3 regions of the Ureibacillus sp. FSL E2-3493 genome follow, and region 2 is predicted to be linked to each of the others. Evidence: a T-box and tRNA genes for the amino acid it is inferred to sense, from the RefSeq annotation. Region 2 holds a T-box; the other regions hold tRNA genes.

Region 1 (4,200 bases), 810 kb from region 2:
CTTGATTATTTTGATGAATAATCTCCTGCGGAACATCCTGCGGACTATCAGATGACGGGTATTCACCAGAACCATCCTCAAAATCGACCGTTAATAATGATTTATGTGTAAGTTCATTCATAATTTCTTCTTCCACTGGTCGAGTTTCCATATCAATTTTTTCATGACTATGTTCTTTACAAGTCAATGTCGTAGGAACTGCCTCTAACCTCTCAAATGGAATTTCTTTTTGACATACTTCACATTTTCCATATGTTCCATTTTCCATTGCATTTAACGCAGCCTCTATTTTTTCAATACTTTCTTGTTTAAAATCATCCATTGCATATTCTGTTAATTGCGATGTTAAATCAGAAGCATTATCTCCAGGGTGATTATCATAATTGGATAATTCCGTACGATCTATATCATCGTGGGTTTCTAAACCTTCTTTTAAATCCTTCAATTCCTCTAATAAATTGTTTTTTAATTGTTCCATTTGTGATTGATTCATTTATTTTAAACCTCCTTCTATCTATTAATTAAGGTTCACCTAATTTAGCCTTTTCAAACGTAAAATATTGTACAACAATGAGAAATTCTTTCATTTTAAACAAAAAACACTCTCAAGATAATGTTTATCTTGAGAGTGTTTAGTAATGACCCGTACGGGATTCGAACCCGTGTTACCGCCGTGAAAGGGCGGTGTCTTAACCACTTGACCAACGGGCCTAACACAAAATTATGTATGGCGGAGAAGGAGGGATTTGAACCCTCGCGCCGGTTACCCGACCTACACCCTTAGCAGGGGCGCCTCTTCAGCCTCTTGAGTACTTCCCCAATATGGCTCCGAAGGTAGGACTCGAACCTACGACCGATCGGTTAACAGCCGATTGCTCTACCACTGAGCTACTTCGGAATAATTATGTTTTATGGTGGGCCTAAATGGACTTGAACCATCGACCTCACGCTTATCAGGCGTGCGCTCTAACCAGCTGAGCTATAGGCCCCTATTGGAGCGGGTGATGAGAATCGAACTCACGACATCAGCTTGGAAGGCTGAGGTTTTACCATTAAACTACACCCGCATATATGGTGGGTCGGGACGGAATCGAACCGCCGACACTTAGAGCTTCAATCTAATGCTCTACCAACTGAGCTACCGACCCATACAATCAATTTCGCCTTTGGCGAATATATTATGGCGGTCCCGACCGGGATCGAACCGGCGATCTCCTGCGTGACAGGCAGGCATGTTAACCGCTACACCACGGGACCATTTGGTTGCGGGGACAGGATTTGAACCTGTGACCTTCGGGTTATGAGCCCGACGAGCTACCGAACTGCTCCACCCCGCGATAATAATATTTATTTAATAATACTGACTTTACATGACGCATTCAGATTTTCCTGAACCCGTCCCGATTTCGTATAGCAACTCAAGAAGTTTGCGAAATCGTTGCGCTGAAGCTTAGCTACGATGCTTATTCGTTCGTGCTCCACCCCGCGATAATACTATCATTTATTTAATTTGAAATGGCGGAGGAAGAGGGATTCGAACCCCCGCGCGGTTTAACCCGCCTGTCGGTTTTCAAGACCGATCCCTTCAGCCGGACTTGGGTATTCCTCCGTTTTATACTTCTATGGTGGACCTTGCAGGACTCGAACCTGCGACCGGACGGTTATGAGCCGTCTGCTCTAACCAACTGAGCTAAAGGTCCTTAAAGATGGCGGCAGAGGGGATCGAACCCCCGACCTCACGGGTATGAACCGTACGCTCTAGCCAGCTGAGCTACGCCGCCAGGATCTTTATTATGGTTGGTGGAGCCTAGCGGGATCGAACCGCTGACCTCCTGCGTGCAAGGCAGGCGCTCTCCCAGCTGAGCTAAGGCCCCATAATATTATTTTTAATTTGTCATGGTCGGGAAGACAGGATTCGAACCTGCGACCCCTTGGTCCCAAACCAAGTGCTCTACCAAGCTGAGCTACTTCCCGTTCGCTTCTTTGGCGCGCCCGGCAGAAGTCGAATCCACAACCTTCTGATCCGTAGTCAGACGCTCTATCCAATTGAGCTACGGGCGCAATAAATGGTGCCGAGGACCGGAATCGAACCGGTACGGTAGTCACCTACCGCAGGATTTTAAGTCCTGTGCGTCTGCCAGTTCCGCCACCCCGGCACATTTGGAGCGGAAGACGGGGTTCGAACCCGCGACCCCCACCTTGGCAAGGTGGTGTTCTACCACTGAACTACTTCCGCATGTGCTTTTGTTTATCTGGCAATTTAAATGGTGCGGGTGAAGGGAGTCGAACCCCCACGCCTTGCGGCGCTAGATCCTAAGTCTAGTGCGTCTGCCAATTCCGCCACACCCGCTTATTTAAAAACTGGTGAGCCATGAAGGACTTGAACCTTCGACCCTCTGATTAAAAGTCAGATGCTCTACCACTGAGCTAATGGCTCTAAAAAATGGTGCCGGCGAAAGGACTTGAACCCTCAACCTACTGATTACAAGTCAGTTGCTCTACCAATTGAGCTACACCGGCTTTGGTGGAGGATGACGGGCTCGAACCGCCGACCCCCTGCTTGTAAGGCAGGTGCTCTCCCAGCTGAGCTAATCCTCCTGGGTATAATGCCTAGCAACGTCCTACTCTCGCAGGGGGAAGCCCCCAACTACCATCGGCGCTAAAGAGCTTAACTTCCGTGTTCGGTATGGGAACGGGTGTGACCTCTTTGCCATCATCACTAGACTATTTAAATAAGGACAAGATTTATAATATCATAATTGCATTATTTTTCAAGTCTTTTTATAAATTTTTTTAAAATTATGACCCGTACGGGATTCGAACCCGTGTTACCGCCGTGAAAGGGCGGTGTCTTAACCACTTGACCAACGGGCCTAACACAAAATTATGTATGGCGGAGAAGGAGGGATTTGAACCCTCGCGCCGGTTACCCGACCTACACCCTTAGCAGGGGCGCCTCTTCAGCCTCTTGAGTACTTCCCCAATATGGCTCCGAAGGTAGGACTCGAACCTACGACCGATCGGTTAACAGCCGATTGCTCTACCACTGAGCTACTTCGGAATAATTATGTTTTATGGTGGGCCTAAATGGACTTGAACCATCGACCTCACGCTTATCAGGCGTGCGCTCTAACCAGCTGAGCTATAGGCCCCTATTGGAGCGGGTGATGAGAATCGAACTCACGACATCAGCTTGGAAGGCTGAGGTTTTACCATTAAACTACACCCGCATATATGGTGGGTCGGGACGGAATCGAACCGCCGACACTTAGAGCTTCAATCTAATGCTCTACCAACTGAGCTACCGACCCATACAATCAATTTCGCCTTTGGCGAATATATTATGGCGGTCCCGACCGGGATCGAACCGGCGATCTCCTGCGTGACAGGCAGGCATGTTAACCGCTACACCACGGGACCATTTGGTTGCGGGGACAGGATTTGAACCTGTGACCTTCGGGTTATGAGCCCGACGAGCTACCGAACTGCTCCACCCCGCGATAATACTATCATTTATTTAATTTGAAATGGCGGAGGAAGAGGGATTCGAACCCCCGCGCGGTTTAACCCGCCTGTCGGTTTTCAAGACCGATCCCTTCAGCCGGACTTGGGTATTCCTCCGTTTTATACTTCTATGGTGGACCTTGCAGGACTCGAACCTGCGACCGGACGGTTATGAGCCGTCTGCTCTAACCAACTGAGCTAAAGGTCCTTAAAGATGGCGGCAGAGGGGATCGAACCCCCGACCTCACGGGTATGAACCGTACGCTCTAGCCAGCTGAGCTACGCCGCCAGGATCTTTATTATGGTTGGTGGAGCCTAGCGGGATCGAACCGCTGACCTCCTGCGTGCAAGGCAGGCGCTCTCCCAGCTGAGCTAAGGCCCCATAATATTATTTTTAATTTGTCATGGTCGGGAAGACAGGATTCGAACCTGCGACCCCTTGGTCCCAAACCAAGTGCTCTACCAAGCTGAGCTACTTCCCGTTCGCTTCTTTGGCGCGCCCGGCAGAAGTCGAATCCACAACCTTCTGATCCGTAGTCAGACGCTCTATCCAATTGAGCTACGGGCGCAATAAATGGTGCCGAGGACCGGAATCGAACCGGTACGGTAGTCACCTACCGCAGGATTTTAAGTCCTGTGCGTCTGCCAGTTCCGCCACCCCGGCACATTTGGAGCGGAAGACGGGGTTCGAACCCG
Region 2 (17,132 bases):
TTTTTCAGCTGAAATTATTGAAGTCATCGCCAATTACTTACAACAGAAAGACGTTCAACTTGTAATTGATCCTGTGATGATTGCCAAAGGTGGAGAAAGTCTACTACAAAAAGAAGCGGTAGATGCATTAAAGAATACTTTGTTGCCCATCGCTACTGTGTTAACACCCAATATTCCTGAAGCAGAAGTAATAAGCGGCATTAAAATAGAAAACGAGGATCATATGACAAAGGCAGCCCATACAATGCTGCAATATGGAGTGCAGTGTGTTGTAATGAAAGGCGGTCATTCGAAGGAGCTAAATACAGCAACAGATAAAGTTTATTTAGCCGACGGAACATCTTTTTCCATGATAAGTAAAAGAATTCATACAAAACATACCCATGGAACAGGATGTACTTTTTCGGCAGCCATTACTTCCTTTTTAGGGAGAGGATTATCCCTTAAGGAAGCAATGATTGAAGCGAAAAAATTTGTTCAATTAGCGATTGAAAATCCGTTAAATATCGGACACGGGCATGGACCTACCAACCATTTTGCTTATCAACAAAGGAAAGGCCAATATGAGGTGATTGTAGATGAATCGTAGTGATTTAGCAGTTTATTTTATAATGGGAACGGAAAACTGTAAAGAGGAGCCTTTAAACGTATTAGAAGATGCTTTGCAGGCAGGAATTACAATGTTTCAATTTAGGGAAAAAGGTCCTCGTGCATTAAAAGGGGAGGAATATGTAGAGTTTGCTAGAGCATGTCAACGTTTATGCAACTATTATCATGTGCCATTTATAGTGAACGATGATGTGGAGCTAGCCTTGAAATTACAGGCAGACGGTATCCATGTGGGACAAAAAGATATGGCGTTAGTAAACATTCGTGAACAATTTAAAGGAAAAATAATTGGTGTTTCCGTCCATAATGAAGAGGAAATGTCAAAAGCCGTATTAAATGGAGCGGATTATGTTGGAATTGGACCTATTTTCAAGACAACTTCAAAACCAGATGCAGAACCTCCTACTGGTGTAAGTTTTATAAAGGAAATACGTAACAAGTATCCGAATTATCCAATAGTCGCGATAGGTGGCATCACAACGGAAAATTCTAACGAAGTTCTTCAAGCTGGTGCAGACGGAGTAGCAGTTATCTCCGCTATTTGTCAAAGTTCAAACCGAAGAGAGACTGTTAATAGATTTAAAACTAAAAATTACTAAAATCAATAGAAATCCTCCGTTGATTAGTAATGGAGGAGAAAGGATGTTGAGAAAATATAGCATATTAAGAGGTATAGACATATAAAGTCTATCAAATACCAATGACTACGATTTTCCGAGTATGGAAAAAATCTAGTAATGTTCTAGTATAATTAAAGAACATTTCACAAAATAGTAGTAGAATACAATATAATAGCATAAATAAAAAGTGTACCATCATTTTCCTATGATGCGTGCACTTCTTTTATTAGTAATAATGATAGATTTACTATAGGGGTGATACTTATTGATAGCATATCAATCAAACAATGTAACTGTTTTTCAAAGTTTAATTTACAAAACGACATCCCTTGTTATCCGAACCAATGATTGTATCATTATTGTGGATCCAAATTTGCTCCCTATCGAAGTAAATGAAATAAAAGAATATGTAGAAGAGATTAGAGGAAATCGCCCTATCTATTTAATTTTTACCCATTCCGATTGGGATCATATTGTTGGTTACGGTGCTTTTCAAGACGGAATTGTTATTGCAAGTGAGCGTTTCGAAAATCGACAGGATAAAGAAGCGATACTTCATCAAATTAGACAGTTTGATGATCAATATTATTTAGATCGAGATTATCCTATTCTTTATCCTCCTGTTAATATCCCAGTAACCTTTGATGGACAAGTATTAGAAGTAGGTGAAACGAAATTTACCTTTTATATGGCAGAAGGTCATACAAATGATGGGATTTTTATTGTAGTAGAACCTTTAGGTGTATGGATTGCTGGGGACTATTTGTCAAATGTTGAATTTCCCTTCATTTATTTTAATAGTGAAAAGTATGAAGAAACATTACGAAAAACCAATAAAATTTTAGACAATCATTCTTTTCACCTTCTAGTACCGGGACATGGTGATCCAACAAATATTAAAGAGGAAGTCATTTTCCGAAAAATAACTTCTTATCGTTATATCCAGGAATTACGAAATGCCATTAAAGAAAACAGAGATCATCGTTTTTTAATACAAGGTTATAAATATAAAGAAGAACAAATTAAAAGCCATGAAGAAAACTATCAATTAATTAAAAAAGAATTGCAAGTTGAAGCAACCTAGCATAGTAATGAAGTGAACAATCCATCATTGAACCCTCTAGACAATTGCCGCATAAACTAGGTGAGGCGAGCAAAAGGGGGTGTCCTCAAATGGGATTGTATATTAATAATAAAGAACACCCAAAAGTGTTTAGTCAGTCGAATCATTTAGTAGAGCCGAATCAAGTGGAATTTAAGCGAGATTACTTATCCGAGTTAATTGAACAACAAGTGAATGCAACTCGAAACTTACAATTTTCCTTAAATCAAATACACTATTCTCAAAATGATTGGAATGAGCATCAAACAAATCAATTGAGAAAATTAAATGGACGATTAGATGAACTAAGGGAATTCCAGCATCATCAAAAAACATTGGATCAACAAGTCGACATTCGATTGGAAAATATTGAAAATCAACATCGTACATTAAACGAATCAATCCTTCAGGAACAACATATCCATCAGGATCTATTTGATCAAGTAAATGCGATCAATTATTCTCAAAAAGAAATTGTAAGTCGAATTGATGTTTTAAATGATGAATATAAAGAGATTGTTACGATTTTAAAAGATTACTCAGCTATAAACGAAGCGTTAATTACCCGTTTAGAAACAGTTGCCATGACAAAAGAAAAGTTGGAAGAACGAATTCAAGCCCATAGTGAACATAATCAACAGTTAGTTCATCAAATGACCTTTATCGAAGAAGCTCAAAAAGATGTTTTAGATCGGGTTGATAATAATGAAGGATTAATCGAAAAAGTTATGCGACAAATTGATCATCTGCGGTCTATTTTATTTGAACGTACAAACGATTTAGAAGAAAAAATTGAGAAAGTATTACAAAATTCAGTAACATTTTTCAAAAAATAACTTTTCTCTTTTTTCATTATTCATTTTTTTAGAAAATATTACACTTAGATTGAATTAATTTCTTTTATTTGATACAGTATAAGAAATATGGAATCAATGAAGTGACCAAGTAAATAAGAATTGTGAAACAGAAAATATAGCATTTGCTGAGAGCTATATCACCGCTTCTTATTGAAACCTATCACGGAGATGCGAGTTAAAGCTTGCCGAGTCGTTATCGTTACAAACGCGTAGAGGGTAGAAGGGAGAATTTTTTCTTTTTACCGAACTAAGGTGGTACCACGTCTATTCAGCACAAAGACGTCCTTTTGATTAGGACTCTTTGTGCTTTTTATTGTTCAAAAAATACGAACGAGTCGGAACCATAAATTGTAGCGCTAGATAGGGAAAATGAAAATTGTAAAAAGTTTTAGGAGGAAATAACAATGTCACAACAAACGAATGATTTTTCTAAATGGTATATTGACACAATTCAAAAAGCAGATTTAATGGACTATACACCCGTTCGTGGCTGTATTGCATTTAAACCAGACGGTTATGAACTATGGGAACATATTCAATCGGAAATGGACCGTCGTTTTAAAGAAACAGGTCACCGTAATGCCTATTTCCCAATGTTAATTCCAGAATCTTTCTTCCAAAAAGAGAAGGATCACATTGAAGGATTTTCGCCAGAACTTCCATGGGTAACAGAAGCAGCAGGAGAAAAATTAGAAGAACGATTAGCTCTTCGTCCGACTTCTGAAACAATGATTGGCCACCTTTATTCTGATTGGATTAAAAGTTACCGTGATTTACCAGTTTTAATTAACCAATGGGCGAACGTCTTCCGTTGGGAAAAGAAAACTCTTCCTTTCATCCGTACTTCTGAGTTTTTATGGCAAGAAGGGCACACAGCTCACGTGGATGAAGAAGACGCTCGTAAAGAAACGATGCAAATGTTAAACATTTATAAAGAAGTTGTTGAAAACTTTTTAGCGATTCCTGTATATGATGGACAAAAAACGCCATCTGAACGTTTCGCGGGGGCTGTTGATACGTATTCGATCGAAGCAATGATGAAAGATGGTAAAGCAGTACAAGCTGGTACTTCACACTATTTAGGGACAAAATTTGCTGAAGCCTTTGATATTAAATATTTAAATAAAGAAAATAAACATGTTCATGTGCATACGACATCATGGGGTACGTCTACTCGTTTAATTGGTTCAGTCATTATGGTACACGGTGACGAGCAAGGTTTAGTCCTACCGCCAACAATTGCTCCAACACAAGTTGTATTAATTCCAGTAGGTCCATGGAAGAAGAACCCAGCTATTATCGAGAAATTAGATGAAATCTTCGCAGCACTTAAAGCAAAGGGTATTCGTGTCCGTCTTGATGATTCTGATCAATCACCAGGATATAAATTTAATGAATGGGAATTAAAAGGGGTACCAGCACGTATTGAACTAGGTCCTCGTGATTTAGAAAATAATCAAGTATTATTAAAAATGCGTGATGAATCCGATAAACAAACTGTAGATTTAAACTCTGTTGTCGAAGCAATTGAAAAAGAGTTGAAAGTGATGCAAACAAGACTTTATGACAAAGCAAAAGCATTCCGCGATGCGAATTCTCATACTCACATTGATTCTTTAGAGCAATTACAGCAACATTTATCTGATTCTGAGAAAAACGGAACGATTCCAGGTTGGATTTTAGCAGGATGGTGTGGTGACGATGCTTGTGAATCTAATGTAAAAGAACAAACGAAATTTACAACTCGTAACATACCGTTTAATCCACCAACTGAAAAACATACATGTATTAACTGTGGTAAAGAAGCGAAACATACAGTTTGGTTTGGCCGAGCTTATTAATTAAATGACAATCCACCTAAAAATCCTCCATGAAGAGAATTTTTAGGTGGATTTTATTATTTAGATGATTCGAACACTATTTCATACGATTTAGCACAGACTATAAAGTAGAGAAAGTAAGAAAGATTCTAACTTAGTATGTGACATTAAATCAGCTCCCTTGTTAGGAAAAAATGAAAAATAGTATCAATGATTAATTGTTCGAATCATTATTCAGTTTGGTTCTTTTAATAAATATCATACTTGTTTGCTAGTTTTTGCACTCAGTAGTTTTAAAATAAAAAAGACCCAATTATTAAAATTGGGCCATTTCATTTATTGATGTTTTTTCTGGAATTCAATCATAAAATTAGTAAGGGCTTGACATGCTTCAACCGGAACAGCATTGTAAGTTGATGCACGGCATCCTCCCACTGAACGGTGACCGTTCAAACCTACAAAGCCAGCTTCTTTTGCCTCAACAAGGAATTGTTTTTCTAGCTCTTCATCAGCAACACGGAATGTTATATTCATTAATGAACGTGATGATAACTCCGCATGTCCTTTATAAAAGCCATTACTTTGATCGATTACATCATAGATTAATTTTGCTTTGGCTTCATTGTTTTTCTCAATACCTTCGAGCCCACCTTGCGCTTCAACCCATTTAAGAACTTCCCCTAACATGTAAATACCAAAGGTTGGTGGAGTGTTATATAAAGAATTTGAATCTGCGTGTGTTGTGTATTTTAACATAGTAGGAATGTTCTTGTTCGCTTTTTCAAGTAGATCTTTTCGAATAATGACAACGGTAACACCTGATGGACCAAGGTTCTTTTGGGCACCAGCATAAATAAGACCGAATTTACTAATATCAACAGGCTTAGAAAGGATATCACTAGACATATCTGCTACTAAAGGTACTTCGCCGGTATGAGGGAATTCCTTCCATTGTGTGCCATAAATTGTGTTGTTAGAAGTAATGTGCACATACGCATCTGTTTGATCAAATTGAATTTCGTTTAAAGTGGGGATATTTCGATATTTATTTTCTTTTGAACTAGCAGCTTCTGCTGTTTTTCCAAAAAGTAATGCTTCTTTTAATGCTTTTTCAGACCATGAACCTGTCAATACATAACTCGCCCTTTGACCTTCTTTTAAAAAATTCATCGGTACCATCGTAAATTGAAGACTAGCACCACCTTGTAAAAAAAGAACTTCATAGTTATCAGGAATAGCATATAACGCTTTTAATCGAGCGATTGCTTCGTTATGTACTGCATCATAATCTTTACTACGATGACTCATTTCCATTATGGACATTCCAGCGTTGTTGTAATTGATCAGTTCTTGTTGAGCTTTTTCAAGTACTTCTAGTGGTAGAGCTGATGGACCTGCATTGAAATTAAAAGCACGTGTAATGGTTGAATTCAAATGAACCACTCCTTGAAGAAATTTAATTGATATAGTTGATTATATACTGAATTTTACGTAAGTGGTTTTGAATATTAGATAAAAGTAATAAAAATTTTGATTTTTCGAATTTTATCGTAAATAAATAATACATATTTATACTAAATTTTTTTACTCAAAATATTTTATATATAAGATTCTTTTGAAGTGATGATAGTTTTTCGATAAAAGATGTACAAAAACCTTTCGAAAAATAACGGATTCGAAATACAGTCTATTTCAGAAAAATATTTGATTCTTAAACGTATGTCTTGCTACTAGTTTTTTTCAAAGCATTTATTAATCTGAGGTTAAAAAAATCTACAGTTTTATAGCTTTTTATGAAAAAGAATCTATTTTTTCTTAAGAAGCTCCACACTTGTCCATAACCTTACATTCTTAAAGTCATAAAGTAGAAATAGAACTGAGGAAAGGAGGATATGGCATGGGTTACTCTAATGACGTAGGTGGTGTAGGCGACTACTGTAATAATGTAGGAGGAGTAGAAGACAATCATTGTAATGGTGGTTCCGGCGGATTCGGCGGCGGCTTTGCATTACTTGTAGTTCTATTCATTCTTCTTATTATCATCGGTACGCAATTCAATAAAAGATACTATTAGTATTTTTTATTGATCAAAAGAATGGGAGCGCTATCCCATTCTTTACTACATAAATTGTAAAATCCTTTTAAAACTAAACATTTGTCCCTAGTAATGCCGGGTATTAGTCATAAATTGTTAGTATCTTAGATAAAGGGGGAGAAATGTTATGCATTATAATTCATATGGTGATGGTGGTTACTCTAAAAATGGAAATGAATTTGTTCTACTCGTCGTTCTGTTTATTCTTTTAATTATCGTTGGAGCATTCTACTTCAACCACTAAAATATCATCGAACACCTTACGGGATTTTAAAGCTAGTTGGCTTTAAAATCCTTTTTATTTGTCTGTAATTAGAAAGGATTTCCAATTATAATTATAGAAAAGAGGAATACAGAGCTAAGACAGGAGTATATTTATAACATGCGTTTTCAGGATTTGGTTGGCCGTGTGAAAAGAAACATACATAAACGATTGAAATGATTAAGTAATAAATCAGTTTTGGAGGAACAAAAATGCAAAATGACACTGAAAAACGTATTGATTATCTTGAAAAAGAAGTACGTGAGTTGCGATTAGAACTAAATCAGTTAAAATCAGCTACAACGGGTTTTGAACAGCCATTACCAATTAAAGTAAAAAAGACAGTTGAAAAAGTACCGATGGAATTACAGAAAGCAAAAGTTAATCCAGTCAATTCAACTGAAAAAACTCGACCAAAGATTCAAACAGTCCCCCCTTCCAAGAAGCAAGCTTTACCACCAAAAAAACAAAAAAGCTTTGAAGAAATCATCGTTTGGTCTTTACCAAAAATATTTATGATTATTCTCGTTTTAGGTGTTTTATGGGGATTAAAACTAATTAGTGACTTTGGATTGCTTTCAACGGAAGTTAAACTCGTCTTAGCTTATGGATTATCAATCGCGTTATTTGTAATTGCGTACAGAATGGACAAAATGAAAAGGGATACTTCACAAGTTTTAACCGTTGTTTTATATGGTGGAACATTTTGTATCGGGATCTTAACAACAGCAGCTGGAGCAATAATTTATGAAGTTTTAGGACTTTATTTTGCTTTATTGATTGCCTTCGTTTACATTGCATATGGAGTAGCTATTTGCTATGTGAAGAAGAATGAAGTTCTTTCAATATTCGTCATGTTCACTTCGTTGCTTTTACCGTACTTGTTAGAATATATGGATTTTAACGGACCGTGGATATTACTGTACGTTTTGATTATTTTTATTGCCATGCAGTTTATATTGATTAAACATGTTCAAAAAATTGCCCTTTATATTACATACGGTTTTTCCATACTAGCAGTAATAATTATTTGGCTACTCAATCAAGAACATCACTGGTTTTATTTATCTAGTGTCATTATTTTAAATGGTTTATTGCTTTATGTTTGGTGGCATCAAAATAAAGTAAGAGGGAAATATATTGCGTTCCACGAAGGTTTATTGTTTAGCTTAAGCGGATTAACCGTTGCAATCGTAAATTTCATTACAAATGAACCGGAACTAGCTTTGTTCTTCTTAACGATTATTTATATACAATTTGCTTACCAAGCTTATCGAAATAAAATAAAACAACTCGTAGATGTTATTGGAACGTTATTAATACTTACCGTATTTAACATGTTACTTGCTTTGGATTTATCCAATACAATAGACATCGTATTATTTCCTTTCAGTGCTTTTTTATCAATCATGTTGGCTATTCGAATTGGCGCTACGATTATGAAAATAACGTATAGTATTTTAATGACGATTACCGTTTTCAATCATTTATTACTAAGTGATGTTAAACCTTTTTGGACGATTGAACACGCAAACTATTTATTCATTTTAGTTTATTTAATTGTTATTTTCTTATATGTACAAAAACAAAGAGCCGTTAAAGTTAATGATAATTCAAAAGCAACCATTTCTTTCTCAGGAGATCTATTGCCCATTATCATTACAAGCTTTTTCTTCTTTTATGTTAATCAATTTGACTATAGTTACATTTCAAACGATTACCCATATGCAACCTTTATATTAATAGCTGTTGCAACGTTTGGAAGTATCTTTATGCCAAAACGATTAACTGGGCGGGCATTAAAATATGTACTAATCTTCGCCTTTACTATTTCAACAATCAACTTACTACCGAGTCATTACGTATTTGGATTAGATATTTGGCTAAATATTTTTGCGCGGTTCATTTATATATGTTTCATCATATGGTTTATGGTGGATATTTTAATGAAAGGTACTCTCTATGAAACTTGGATTCGAAAAGTAAAAATCGATTTAGATGGACTTCATACGGTATGTATTTTGGCTGGGATGATGTTGTTGTATGGGCTACTCAATCAATTACAATTTGATCAATTGTTAAATCCGATATTTGTGATTGCTAGTAAAACAATACTTTTATTTATCGTTTCTAGCATTTCTTTATGGATCAGTACCACTTATCATTACAAGAAAGTAAAAGTAATGGGGTATGCCCTCATTGTTATCGCCATCTTTAAACTTGTATTTTTCGATTTAAGTTCTTTAAATCTATTTATTCGTGCCATTTTATTTATATCCATTGGAGGTCTTGGTTTATTTCTATCAAACAAATTATTATCAAAGAATGGTAAAGTGGAAGAAAAATAGAAAAATTCCCACAATTGAAATATTTTTTTATATAATTTAATTATCTTTCAAGAACAAAGGAGTTATCGAATATGGATTTAGGATTAAAAGATAAAGTAGCGATTATTACAGGAGCTAGTAAAGGAATTGGTTTATATACCGCTTTACAACTTGTCAAAGAAGGGGTGAAAGTAGTCATTGCTGCCCGTACGGCATCAACTTTAAATGAAGCAAAAGCATTTATCCAACAACATACTGGGCAGGAAATTTTAACGATCTCTTGTGATGTTTCAAAAGAAGAAGATTGTAAACGTCTAATTGAAGAAACAGTACAACATTATGGGAAATTAAATATTTTAATTAACAATGCCGGAACATCATCTGCCAACTCATTTGAAGATGTCGATACAGAACGATGGCATGCAGACTTAAATTTAAAATTATTCGGAGCAATCCATTGTTCGAAATATGCACTCCCATATTTAAAGGAACAAAAGGGTGGAGCGATTTTAAATTTAACAGCCGTACTGGCAAAAACGCCACCAGCTTCCAGCTTACCTTCTACAGTGAGTCGATCAGCTGGTCTTGCGTTAACGAAGGCAATGAGTAAAGATCTAGGAAAATATAATATCCGGGTAAATTCTGTTTGTATTGGCTTAATTCGCAGTCGCCAAATCGAAGAAATATGGCAAAAGGAAATGCCAGATCATACTTGGGAAGAATATTCAACAGAAGTAGGGAAATCTATTCCACTAGGACGTATTGGAGATACGGAAGAAGCTGCAAATGTCATAACATTTTTAGTTTCCGATGCGGCATCCTATGTAACGGGTACTGCCGTAAACATTGATGGTGGTTCTGGTGCAGCGTTATAATCCTGTTCAATCCTGGTTGTTTCGGCAATCAGGATTTTTTCTATTATGTTAGTTAAATTTTAAAGATATTATGAATATACATTGAGCCTATTTATGACTATTGTTTCTGTAGTTTTCAATCGAAAATGAAACTTTTTTGCCATGTAAATCGTATGTTTTATATAAACGAATATGGTAAATGATTAGAGAAGAGTATACTTACTATTTTAGATTCAATAGATACCATTTGTTAGAACGGAGGATAAAAGATGTCTGAAACAAAAAATCCATTATTCGAAGATTTAGATACGATGGCAAAAGGTTCTACTGCTGAAGTTAAGGAAACGCCACAAACACAGCTTGTGTCTGAGCAAGAAATGTCCCAAATAAAAAAACGACAACTCGCTCTAAAACAAGAACCTCAAGTTCAGTCCCTAGCTGAAAAAATCGATGTAAAAAATCAAATTGCCGTCTTAGAATTTGGGAAAGAGACTGCTACAGCGATTTCGAATTTTTCAGATAAGATGCTTGCTACGATTAAAACGAGTAAGTTAGAAAAATCGAGTGAGTTAATACAAAACTTAAATAAAATTATGGATCGGTTTGATCCGCAAGATTTTAAAGAAGAGAAAAAAGGGAACTTTATAAAACGTCTTCTCAATAAAGGGAAAGAACAATTTGAGAGATTATTATCCAAATACGATACGATGAATAAAGAAATCGATGTCATTTACAATCAAATCCAAAAATATGAAATCGAAATGAAACGAAATACAATGGAATTGGAACAGATGTATGATCAAAACTTACATTACTTTCAAAGTTTAAGTGAACATATCGCTGCCATCGAAGTAAAACTAGAACAACTACAACCCCAAATTCCTATACTTGAAGCACGTGCCAACGAAGGGGATCAAGAAGCGATAATGGAGTTAGATTCGTTAAATCGTTCCATAGAGCTCTTAGAACAGCGCAGATACGATTTGGAAATGGCACAGCAAGTTTCTTTTCAAGCTGCACCTCAAATTCGTATGATCCAGCAAGGGAATAATCATTTAATCGGAAAAATTAACTCTGCTTTCGTAACAACAATACCTATTTTTAAACAAGGATTAATCCACGCCGTTTCTATTCAACGACAAAAATTAGTAGCAGACTCGATGAATGAATTAGACAAACGGACAAATGAAATGTTAATCCGTAATGCGGAAAATATACGGTCAAATAGTGTCAACATTGCTCGCACAGCGGGTCAGCCAAGCATTAAAATTGAAACAATTGAAACAACATGGCAGACCATTATGGCGGGTATCGAAGAGACAAAACAAATTCAAGCTGAAACGGTGCGTAATCGAGAAGAAGGTAGAAAACGGATTGAACAATTACAACTTGAATATGAAAAATTAAAAAGAATGTAAAATGAAAAAGATTACCTTCCACTAAAGAAAGGTAATCTTTTTTATTCATTTAGAAACCAAATCTTCTTCTTCTGTTCATTCCGCCAATACCGCCTACTCCGCCTGTTCCACAAAATCCGGCATTTCCACCGAATCCGCCAGGTCCCATTGGGAATCTATCTGCCCCTCGAACGAATTGATTAACAACAGATTCTGTTCTTGGGAAGAAGTGTTCATTATGAATTACATGTCTATTTACTGTAGTAGTGTGAATAGGATGAACATGTGGAACAACAGTGTTGATAATATTTGTTTTTACAACCTCTTGAGTTGGTGATACTCGTGTAGGCGCAACTCGTGTTGGTAAAACGTTTGGTGGACAGCAAATTGGATTATTGCAACGACCACGATGATGTTTTCTATGCATAAATTTTCCCCTCCTCTTTTTAATATTTACTGCAATAATAATGTATTCAATTGTAAGTAAATGAACTAGATTTTTACCTATTATATTGAAAGTACTAGCATAACAATTTTCTAATTTTATTTTTTTGTGATAAATTACCTTATTTTTATGAAAAGAGCCGAAGTTAATGTTAAAGGAATCAAAAAGCTTAAACTGGCCGATTTTACGCATGATATTTAGGGAAAACAAAAGCTAAAGACAGATAAGAATTCTATTAAATTTTGATAAATCATAGCTTTTTGAAAAGAAAATTCACCCATTTTACTCTTAAAATTCATGGTCAGATTTAAAAGTAAAATAATTTATTGGTATTTCATATCAAAAAATTCTCACTTAAAAGGGAAATTTCTTTATAATTGGAAAAAAGTAAGCGGATTTTATAATTCATGGAACTTTTTTAATTGTTATCCGTATAACAAAAGACAGCTATTAGTACAATACTCTTAGCAATCTAAAGTTCAGGAAGGAGCTATACAATGACTTTAGCCTTAAAACATGTAGTGAAAAAATATAAAGATTTCACTGCGGTTAACGATTTAAATTTCACAATAGGAAAAGGTGAAATTTTTGGTTTAATCGGTCAAAACGGTGCTGGAAAAACGACTACTTTCCGTATGATTCTTGATTTGCAAGAACAAACAGCAGGTAGTATAACATGGGATGGTTCACCGATTAATAAAATTAACCGTGATTGGTTAGGATATTTACCAGAAGAACGGGGTATTTTCCCACAAATGAAAGTTGAAGACCAATTGATTTTCTTCGGTAAATTACGAGGCATGAACCGCGATAAATTGAAAAAAGAAATTGATTTTTGGATTCAACGATTTGAATTAGAAGAGAAAAGAAATGAAAAAGCAGAAACATTGTCTAAAGGAAACCAGCAAAAAGTACAATTAATAGCTAGTTTCATTCACAAACCGAAATTTCTAATTTTAGACGAACCTTTTAGTGGCCTTGATCCAGTAAACCGCGATCTTTTAAAAAATGCCATATTACTTTTAAAAGAAAGAGGTGTTACGATTCTTTTCTCTAGTCACCAAATGGACAATGTAGAAGAGTTGTGTGACCATCTTTGTATATTAAAACGAGGTGTTTCATTGTTCTCTGGTAGTTTATTAGATTTGAAAAAACAATACGGGAAAACAAAGTTAACCATCCGTACAACTGTACCGAAGGAAGAAATAGAAAAAATGGCAGGGGTTAAAGACGTAAAAGTAGTGCGGGATGAGTATGTCCTAACGTTAATGGATGAATCCTTTGCAAAACCTATTTTTGAGTTGATTTCAAACGGTCAATATATTGAAAAGTTTAGTCTTGATTATTTATCCCTTGATGAAATCTTCAAAGATAAGGTAGGTGGCAATAATGAGTAAATTATCCATACTCGTTAAGCAACTTTATAAAGAAAAGGTAAGAGGGAAATCCTTTATTTTAATGACCCTTTTATACTTAGCTATTATTACAGTAGTAATGTATTGGTCCGATATTAAAGCACTGTTTGTTAACGATGAAGCTCTTCAAATCGCTTTAGTAAATGAAACACCAGTGGAATTAGAACCAATTTTCGCCTCCAATGATGACATTACGTTTAGTTATCCGACCGAGTCAAAAGAAAATCTATATAAACAATTAGAAGATGAAAAATTAGATGCGGTTGTAATTGTTTCAGATGAAAATGAATCAATAAAAGCGGAAATTGCTACATACACTCCTTTAAAGTTAAATGATCAATCTACCATTTCATCTTTAATCCAATATGCAGGTAGTATTTATGGTATTCAACAACTAAATTTAACAGCTGAGGAAGCAGAGAAAATATTAAACTCTGAACCGATTATTACAACAACAAATATTAATGAAGAAAGTGGAAATGCAAAAAGTGAAGATCAAAAACAATCTGGATTATGGGTATCATATGGTGTCGGTATTGTTATTTATTTCTTTGTTATGAGCTTCTTATCTATCATAACAACAGATGTCGCTTCCGAAAAAGGATCCCGTGCTTTAGAAATGTTATTAGTTAGTGTGAAACCAGGAACACATTTCCAATCGAAAATATTAGGTACAATGTTAGTCGCATTAACTCAGTTTGGTGTTATTTTCGGATTCCTATTTGTGCTCCTACGATTTACGGATGGCGGTTCAAAATGGGAAATCGTTCAGTCTATATTAAGTGATATTTCCTATTCATACGTATTTTACGTTCTTGCATTCCTATTGTTAACGGTTGTTCTTTATTTAATTATCGGAGCTTTATTCGGTTCCCTTGTTTCGAAAGTAGAAGAAGCTTCCCAAGTAATGATGCCTGCCATGATGATTACCTTAATCGGTTTTTATGTAATGATTTCAGGTATAGGTAACCCTGATACGATATTAATCAAAATATTCTCCTATATCCCATTGACTTCAGGAATGGTTATGCCAATGCGGATTGGAGCAACTGACATTTCCATTATTGAGCCTATTATTTCTTTAGTTATTCTTATTGTGACAGTTGTTGCCGCTTATATTTTAAGTCTTTCATTCTATAAGCGAAGTGTATTAACTTATAGTACAGGTGGCGTTATTGAAAAAATTAAAACTGTATTAAAAGTGACAACTTAATTTGTTTCGTCTCTATAAATAAAAGATATATGTTCGTTTCTTCGAACATATATCTTTTTTATTGCTTATACAACTTTCGACCGAAATGTTTCGAATATTGAATTATTTTTAGAAATCATCTTCACGCATTATACATTATTTGCTAAAATAAGTTGGTCTCATTCAAAGAACTGAAAATTCTAGAAATTAAAAATTTAAACTGAGGTAAGAAGAAGGTGAATCGATGAAAGTCTTTTTGAAATTAGGTTGGTTTTTTAAAGAAAGGAAAAAAGAGTATCTTATTGGGCTAACGATGCTTGCTTTAGTAGCGGTATTAAATTTAATTCCGCCAAAGGTTATAGGTTATGTCATCGATGAAATCGGTAGTCGTAAACTTACACCTGGTTCCCTTGGGAAATGGGTTGGTCTTATTGTAATTGTAGCCATTTTAGCATATATGCTTCGCTACTATTGGCGACTAATGATCTTTGGTTCATCCAATTATCTTGCGAAAAATTTAAGGGAAAAACTTTTCCGTCATTTTAGTAAAATGAGTCCGTCCTTCTATCAACAACGTCGAGTTGGTGACTTAATGGCCCATGCAACAAACGACATATCTGCGGTACAACAAACTGCAGGAGGCGGAGTATTAACTTTATTTGACTCTGTGACGACTGGTGGATTTGTGATTATTGCGATGGCTTTTACGATCGACTGGCGATTAACTTTAATTGCTTTAATTCCAATGCCACTTATGGCCATATCTACTAGTTACTATGGTAAATTACTACATTTAAAGTTTCGTGATGCACAAGCTGCCTTTTCTGATCTAAACGATAAAACACAGGAAAGTATTTCAGGTATCAAGGTCATTAAAACTTTTGGTCAACAAAAGGAGGATACTGATGACTTTACCCGACTTTCCAATGATGTAGTAGAAAAAAATATGAAAGTAGCTAAAATTGATTCTTTATTCGATCCGACCATTAGTTTAATTATTGGATTTAGTTTCATGTTAAGTCTCGGTTTTGGAGCAAAATTTATTCATGAAGGTACAATGTCAATCGGAGACTTAGTTGCTTTTAACACATACTTAGGTTTACTTGTTTGGCCAATGCTTGCCTTTGGTATGTTGTTTAACATTATGGAACGGGGATCTGCTTCCTATGATCGAATTGAACAACTTTTATCTGTTCCAGTTCAAATCGATGATAAAGAACAGGCAATTGATACAAAACCGAACGGTGATATTTTATTTTCAGTCAATGATTTTAAATTTCCTGGTGATGAAGCTAGCGCATTATATAACGTACACTTTGAATTAAAACAAGGCCAAACATTAGGAATTGTCGGTAAAACTGGTTCTGGAAAGACGTCAATTTTAAAACTGTTACTCCGTGAATTTGAAGGTTTTGACGGTGTAATAAAATTTGGGGATCACTCTATCGATGAATATAAAAAAATTAAATTGAGAGAAGCCATTGGTTACGTTCCTCAAGACCATTTTCTATTTTCAGCATCCGTTTATGAAAATATCGCATTTATTAACCCTAAAGCGGACAAAGAAACAGTGGAACGAGTTGCAAAGCTTGCCCATATACATGTTGACATTTTACGTTTTACTGAAGGATACGACACAATTGTTGGTGAACGAGGAGTTTCGCTATCTGGTGGTCAAAAGCAGCGGATATCGATTGCTCGTGCTTTAATGATGCAACCTGAACTATTAATTTTAGATGATTCTTTATCTGCAGTAGATGCTAAAACGGAAGAATCCATTTTAAAATCTTTGAAAGAAGCAAGAGAAGATTCTACAACGATTATTACATCCCATCGTTTAAGTGCCATTGAACATGCTCATCTCATTATTGTGATGCATGAAGGAACAATTGTAGAAAAGGGTACCCACGAGGAATTAATGGAACTCCAAGGACGTTATTATGAAATGTATCAACTTCAACAATTGGAACAATTAGTAGAAAAGGGAGGGGAAGTCAAATGAATAAACAACCAGCCTTTTCTAGTAAAGAACAAAGACAAATTGTTATTAGACTTTTTAGTTACTTGAAACCTCATAAAAAAGCAGTTTCTTTCGCCCTATTTTTATTATTGTTGACGGTTATTGGCGACGTTTTAG
Region 3 (4,200 bases), 1.6 Mb from region 2:
AAGGAACTCGGCAAAATGACCCCGTAACTTCGGGAGAAGGGGTGCTCTCGTGAGAGAGCCGCAGTGAATAGGCCCAGGCGACTGTTTAGCAAAAACACAGGTCTCTGCAAAACCGTAAGGTGACGTATAGGGGCTGACGCCTGCCCGGTGCTGGAAGGTTAAGAGGAGGGGTTAGCGTAAGCGAAGCTCTGAATTGAAGCCCCAGTAAACGGCGGCCGTAACTATAACGGTCCTAAGGTAGCGAAATTCCTTGTCGGGTAAGTTCCGACCCGCACGAAAGGCGTAACGATCTGGGCACTGTCTCAACGAGAGACTCGGTGAAATTATAGTACCTGTGAAGATGCAGGTTACCCGCGACAGGACGGAAAGACCCCGTGGAGCTTTACTGTAGCCTGATATTGAATTTTGGCACAACTTGTACAGGATAGGTAGGAGCCAGAGAACTCGGAGCGCCAGCTTCGAGGGAGGCGTCGGTGGGATACTACCCTGGTTGTGTTGAAATTCTAACCCATACCCCTTAGCGGGGTAGGAGACAGTGTCAGGTGGACAGTTTGACTGGGGCGGTCGCCTCCTAAAAGGTAACGGAGGCGCCCAAAGGTTCCCTCAGAATGGTTGGAAATCATTCGTAGAGTGTAAAGGCACAAGGGAGCTTGACTGCGAGACCTACAAGTCGAGCAGGGTCGAAAGACGGGCTTAGTGATCCGGTGGTTCCGCATGGAAGGGCCATCGCTCAACGGATAAAAGCTACCCCGGGGATAACAGGCTTATCTCCCCCAAGAGTCCACATCGACGGGGAGGTTTGGCACCTCGATGTCGGCTCATCGCATCCTGGGGCTGTAGTCGGTCCCAAGGGTTGGGCTGTTCGCCCATTAAAGCGGTACGCGAGCTGGGTTCAGAACGTCGTGAGACAGTTCGGTCCCTATCCGTCGTGGGCGTAGGAAATTTGAGAGGAGCTGTCCTTAGTACGAGAGGACCGGGATGGACACACCGCTGGTGTACCAGTTGTCTTGCCAAAGGCATCGCTGGGTAGCTATGTGTGGACGGGATAAGTGCTGAAAGCATCTAAGCATGAAGCCCCCCTCAAGATGAGATTTCCCATTACGCAAGTAAGTAAGATCCCTCAAAGACGATGAGGTAGATAGGTTCGAGGTGGAAGTGTGGTGACACATGGAGCTGACGAATACTAATCGATCGAGGACTTAACCAAATCTTGAATGCATTCAATGTCTTTATCCAGTTTTGAGAGAACAAGCTCTCAACTAAATAGTCTAGTGATGATGGCAAAGAGGTCACACCCGTTCCCATACCGAACACGGAAGTTAAGCTCTTTAGCGCCGATGGTAGTTGGGGGCTTCCCCCTGTGAGAGTAGGACGTCGCTTCGCTTATTTTTTATGTGGAGGATTAGCTCAGCTGGGAGAGCACCTGCCTTACAAGCAGGGGGTCGGCGGTTCGAGCCCGTCATCCTCCACCATATTAAGCCGGTGTAGCTCAATTGGTAGAGCAACTGACTTGTAATCAGTAGGTTGAGGGTTCAAGTCCTTTCGCCGGCACCATTCCCATGGAGGGGTAGCGAAGTGGCTAAACGCGGCGGACTGTAAATCCGCTCCTTCGGGTTCGGCGGTTCGAATCCGTCCCCCTCCACCATTTATAGGGAGCCATTAGCTCAGTGGTAGAGCATCTGACTTTTAATCAGAGGGTCGAAGGTTCAAGTCCTTCATGGCTCACCAGTTTTTTATAATAAATAAAATAATTATTGCCAGAGATAAATATAAAGCACATGCGGAAGTAGTTCAGTGGTAGAACACCACCTTGCCAAGGTGGGGGTCGCGGGTTCGAACCCCGTCTTCCGCTCCAAATGTGCCGGGGTGGCGGAACTGGCAGACGCACAGGACTTAAAATCCTGCGGTAGGTGACTACCGTACCGGTTCGATTCCGGTCCTCGGCACCATTTTAATATGCGCCCGTAGCTCAATTGGATAGAGCGTCTGACTACGGATCAGAAGGTTGTGGGTTCGACTCCTGCCGGGCGCGCCATATTTACGGGAAGTAGCTCAGCTTGGTAGAGCACTTGGTTTGGGACCAAGGGGTCGCAGGTTCGAATCCTGTCTTCCCGACCATGTAATACAAACTGACTATTTATAAATTGGGGCCTTAGCTCAGCTGGGAGAGCGCCTGCCTTGCACGCAGGAGGTCAGCGGTTCGATCCCGCTAGGCTCCACCAATTTAATACTATTATGGCGGCGTAGCTCAGCTGGCTAGAGCGTACGGTTCATACCCGTGAGGTCGGGGGTTCGATCCCCTCTGCCGCCATTTATTCATAATACGGAGGCATACCCAAGTCTGGCTGAAGGGATCGGTCTTGAAAACCGACAGGCGGGTTAAACCGCGCGTGGGTTCGAATCCTACTGCCTCCGCCATTTTCTTTACTATTTATACATACATATGGTCCCGTGGTGTAGCGGTTAACATGCCTGCCTGTCACGCAGGAGATCGCCGGTTCGATCCCGGTCGGGACCGCCATTATTTTAAGTAAATTTGATTATATGGGTCGGTAGCTCAGTTGGTAGAGCATTAGATTGAAGCTCTAAGTGTCGGCGGTTCGATTCCGTCCCGACCCACCATATATGCGGGTGTAGTTTAATGGTAAAACCTCAGCCTTCCAAGCTGATGTCGTGAGTTCGATTCTCATCACCCGCTCCAATAGGGGCCTATAGCTCAGCTGGTTAGAGCGCACGCCTGATAAGCGTGAGGTCGATGGTTCAAGTCCATTTAGGCCCACCATAAAACATAATTATTCCGAAGTAGCTCAGTGGTAGAGCAATCGGCTGTTAACCGATCGGTCGTAGGTTCGAGTCCTACCTTCGGAGCCACGGCCCGTTGGTCAAGTGGTTAAGACACCGCCCTTTCACGGCGGTAACACGGGTTCGAATCCCGTACGGGTCATAGTATGAGCTAAAAAGATAGGCTCAAATTAAAAATAGATGATAAAAACATTTCGTTTTTATCATCTATTTTTTTATATATTTAAGAAATAAGGAGTGTTGATTTAACTGGGAAAGGAGTAAGGAAATGATTAATTACGGTAATGACTTATTTAAAGGTACTGCTTGGTACTATTCTCGTTATAGACCTTTATATCCAGCTTCAATGATTAGATATTTAATCGATAAGTTTTCATTTGATGGTAAAGGTCAAATGCTCGATTTAGGGTGTGGTACAGGACAATTAGCATTCAGATTGTCGGTTTGGTTTGAAAAAATAATTGGGATTGATACTGAGCCAGAAATGATACAAGAAGCAATTCGTCTTGAAAAGGAATATAGATTAGAGAATTTGGAATGGTTTAATGGAAATCTAGAATCGTTTAGAAAGAAATTTAATAATCATCTTTTTCGATTTGTCACCCTTGCTAAGGCGTTTCATTGGATGGATAGAGAAAAGATTCTTGATATGTTATATGAAATGATTGCACATGGTGGTGGTATTGCTATTATTGATAATTATTCTGCCAATAAAGAACTTTTACCGTGGCAATTAAAGATACAGCAAGTAGTTGAACAATGGTATGGAAAGAAAAGAAGAGCGGGGAATACAACCTATTCTCACCCGACAGTTAGCTACGAAGAAATTATATTGAATTAAATTCAAATTAGAGATGTACGAACTCCCCCTTTTGAACACATATGGACATTAGACGCTATAATTGGAAACTTATATTCAACTTCCTATGGTTCAAGACGTTTTTTAGGTGAAAATAGTACTTTATTTGAAAAATTATTGGTGCTTGATAATAGTGGCATTTTTAAGGAAAAAATCAACATATCGATAAAATTTGCTATAAAAAACTAATTCATATATTTCCAACTTAAGGAGGGTTTATGAAAATAGAAGTAAGGAATGGAGTAGTCATTTTTAATAACTTTGAAATTGTTGGGTTTGTGGATGAAGAAAATAACTGCATGATTTGCGAAATGAATTTAATTTATTATGAAGATTATGATGCTTATATTTGCCCAAAATGCAACAGATGGACTGAAACAAAATGTAGTGATTCGAATTGTAACTACTGTATTAATCGACCTGAAAAACCTTTACCGAACACTGAATAAGGTAATCCATTCTTTATAAGTCCATAAAAAATCTCTCATCAATTGGTGATGAGAGATTTTTCTAAGCCTTGCTATACATCATTATGTATG

What was found. A T-box is a leader RNA that pairs with one kind of tRNA and senses whether it is charged. The one in region 2 lies ahead of proS (proline--tRNA ligase), so its partner is inferred to be a tRNA-Pro.
Region 1: it encodes a tRNA-Pro, which carries the amino acid that the T-box ahead of proS (proline--tRNA ligase) is inferred to sense. The anticodon was not compared.
Region 3: it encodes a tRNA-Pro, which carries the amino acid that the T-box ahead of proS (proline--tRNA ligase) is inferred to sense. The anticodon was not compared.

The regions. Positions count from the first base shown of each region.
Region 1 is NZ_JBBOPK010000001.1:2,540,671-2,544,870, forward strand. It holds gene MHH69_RS12965 (TraR/DksA C4-type zinc finger protein) at 1-493, opposite strand, end outside; tRNA gene MHH69_RS12970 (tRNA-Glu) at 640-711, opposite strand; tRNA gene MHH69_RS12975 (tRNA-Ser) at 729-819, opposite strand; tRNA gene MHH69_RS12980 (tRNA-Asn) at 824-898, opposite strand; tRNA gene MHH69_RS12985 (tRNA-Ile) at 913-989, opposite strand; tRNA gene MHH69_RS12990 (tRNA-Gly) at 994-1,067, opposite strand; tRNA gene MHH69_RS12995 (tRNA-Phe) at 1,073-1,148, opposite strand; tRNA gene MHH69_RS13000 (tRNA-Asp) at 1,182-1,257, opposite strand; tRNA gene MHH69_RS13005 (tRNA-Met) at 1,261-1,337, opposite strand; tRNA gene MHH69_RS13010 (tRNA-Ser) at 1,517-1,609, opposite strand; tRNA gene MHH69_RS13015 (tRNA-Ile) at 1,624-1,700, opposite strand; tRNA gene MHH69_RS13020 (tRNA-Met) at 1,708-1,781, opposite strand; tRNA gene MHH69_RS13025 (tRNA-Ala) at 1,799-1,874, opposite strand; tRNA gene MHH69_RS13030 (tRNA-Pro) at 1,898-1,974, opposite strand; tRNA gene MHH69_RS13035 (tRNA-Arg) at 1,985-2,061, opposite strand; tRNA gene MHH69_RS13040 (tRNA-Leu) at 2,068-2,156, opposite strand; tRNA gene MHH69_RS13045 (tRNA-Gly) at 2,162-2,236, opposite strand; tRNA gene MHH69_RS13050 (tRNA-Leu) at 2,266-2,350, opposite strand; tRNA gene MHH69_RS13055 (tRNA-Lys) at 2,363-2,437, opposite strand; tRNA gene MHH69_RS13060 (tRNA-Thr) at 2,445-2,520, opposite strand; tRNA gene MHH69_RS13065 (tRNA-Val) at 2,523-2,598, opposite strand; rRNA gene rrf (5S ribosomal RNA) at 2,609-2,724, opposite strand; tRNA gene MHH69_RS13075 (tRNA-Glu) at 2,803-2,874, opposite strand; tRNA gene MHH69_RS13080 (tRNA-Ser) at 2,892-2,982, opposite strand; tRNA gene MHH69_RS13085 (tRNA-Asn) at 2,987-3,061, opposite strand; tRNA gene MHH69_RS13090 (tRNA-Ile) at 3,076-3,152, opposite strand; tRNA gene MHH69_RS13095 (tRNA-Gly) at 3,157-3,230, opposite strand; tRNA gene MHH69_RS13100 (tRNA-Phe) at 3,236-3,311, opposite strand; tRNA gene MHH69_RS13105 (tRNA-Asp) at 3,345-3,420, opposite strand; tRNA gene MHH69_RS13110 (tRNA-Met) at 3,424-3,500, opposite strand; tRNA gene MHH69_RS13115 (tRNA-Ser) at 3,529-3,621, opposite strand; tRNA gene MHH69_RS13120 (tRNA-Ile) at 3,636-3,712, opposite strand; tRNA gene MHH69_RS13125 (tRNA-Met) at 3,720-3,793, opposite strand; tRNA gene MHH69_RS13130 (tRNA-Ala) at 3,811-3,886, opposite strand; tRNA gene MHH69_RS13135 (tRNA-Pro) at 3,910-3,986, opposite strand; tRNA gene MHH69_RS13140 (tRNA-Arg) at 3,997-4,073, opposite strand; tRNA gene MHH69_RS13145 (tRNA-Leu) at 4,080-4,168, opposite strand; tRNA gene MHH69_RS13150 (tRNA-Gly) at 4,174-4,200, opposite strand, start outside.
Region 2 is NZ_JBBOPK010000001.1:1,719,749-1,736,880, reverse strand. It holds gene thiD (bifunctional hydroxymethylpyrimidine kinase/phosphomethylpyrimidine kinase) at 1-589, shown strand, start outside; gene thiE (thiamine phosphate synthase) at 579-1,208, shown strand; gene MHH69_RS08765 (MBL fold metallo-hydrolase) at 1,495-2,313, shown strand; gene MHH69_RS08760 (hypothetical protein) at 2,403-3,167, shown strand; T-box leader at 3,255-3,478, shown strand; gene proS (proline--tRNA ligase) at 3,593-5,029, shown strand; gene serC (3-phosphoserine/phosphohydroxythreonine transaminase) at 5,345-6,442, opposite strand; gene MHH69_RS08745 (YjcZ family sporulation protein) at 6,906-7,082, shown strand; gene MHH69_RS08740 (YjcZ family sporulation protein) at 7,231-7,347, shown strand; gene MHH69_RS08735 (DUF2339 domain-containing protein) at 7,578-9,713, shown strand; gene MHH69_RS08730 (SDR family NAD(P)-dependent oxidoreductase) at 9,785-10,567, shown strand; gene MHH69_RS08725 (toxic anion resistance protein) at 10,816-11,964, shown strand; gene MHH69_RS08720 (CotD family spore coat protein) at 12,014-12,370, opposite strand; gene MHH69_RS08715 (ABC transporter ATP-binding protein) at 12,886-13,785, shown strand; gene MHH69_RS08710 (ABC transporter permease) at 13,778-15,016, shown strand; gene MHH69_RS08705 (ABC transporter transmembrane domain-containing protein) at 15,240-16,997, shown strand; gene MHH69_RS08700 (ABC transporter ATP-binding protein) at 16,994-17,132, shown strand, end outside.
Region 3 is NZ_JBBOPK010000001.1:145,014-149,213, forward strand. It holds rRNA gene MHH69_RS00655 (23S ribosomal RNA) at 1-1,207, shown strand, start outside; rRNA gene rrf (5S ribosomal RNA) at 1,268-1,383, shown strand; tRNA gene MHH69_RS00665 (tRNA-Val) at 1,397-1,472, shown strand; tRNA gene MHH69_RS00670 (tRNA-Thr) at 1,479-1,554, shown strand; tRNA gene MHH69_RS00675 (tRNA-Tyr) at 1,562-1,645, shown strand; tRNA gene MHH69_RS00680 (tRNA-Lys) at 1,654-1,728, shown strand; tRNA gene MHH69_RS00685 (tRNA-Gly) at 1,781-1,855, shown strand; tRNA gene MHH69_RS00690 (tRNA-Leu) at 1,861-1,949, shown strand; tRNA gene MHH69_RS00695 (tRNA-Arg) at 1,959-2,035, shown strand; tRNA gene MHH69_RS00700 (tRNA-Pro) at 2,042-2,118, shown strand; tRNA gene MHH69_RS00705 (tRNA-Ala) at 2,147-2,222, shown strand; tRNA gene MHH69_RS00710 (tRNA-Met) at 2,238-2,311, shown strand; tRNA gene MHH69_RS00715 (tRNA-Ser) at 2,326-2,418, shown strand; tRNA gene MHH69_RS00720 (tRNA-Asp) at 2,446-2,521, shown strand; tRNA gene MHH69_RS00725 (tRNA-Phe) at 2,547-2,622, shown strand; tRNA gene MHH69_RS00730 (tRNA-Gly) at 2,628-2,701, shown strand; tRNA gene MHH69_RS00735 (tRNA-Ile) at 2,706-2,782, shown strand; tRNA gene MHH69_RS00740 (tRNA-Asn) at 2,797-2,871, shown strand; tRNA gene MHH69_RS00745 (tRNA-Glu) at 2,873-2,944, shown strand; gene MHH69_RS00750 (class I SAM-dependent methyltransferase) at 3,071-3,643, shown strand; gene MHH69_RS00755 (hypothetical protein) at 3,880-4,110, shown strand.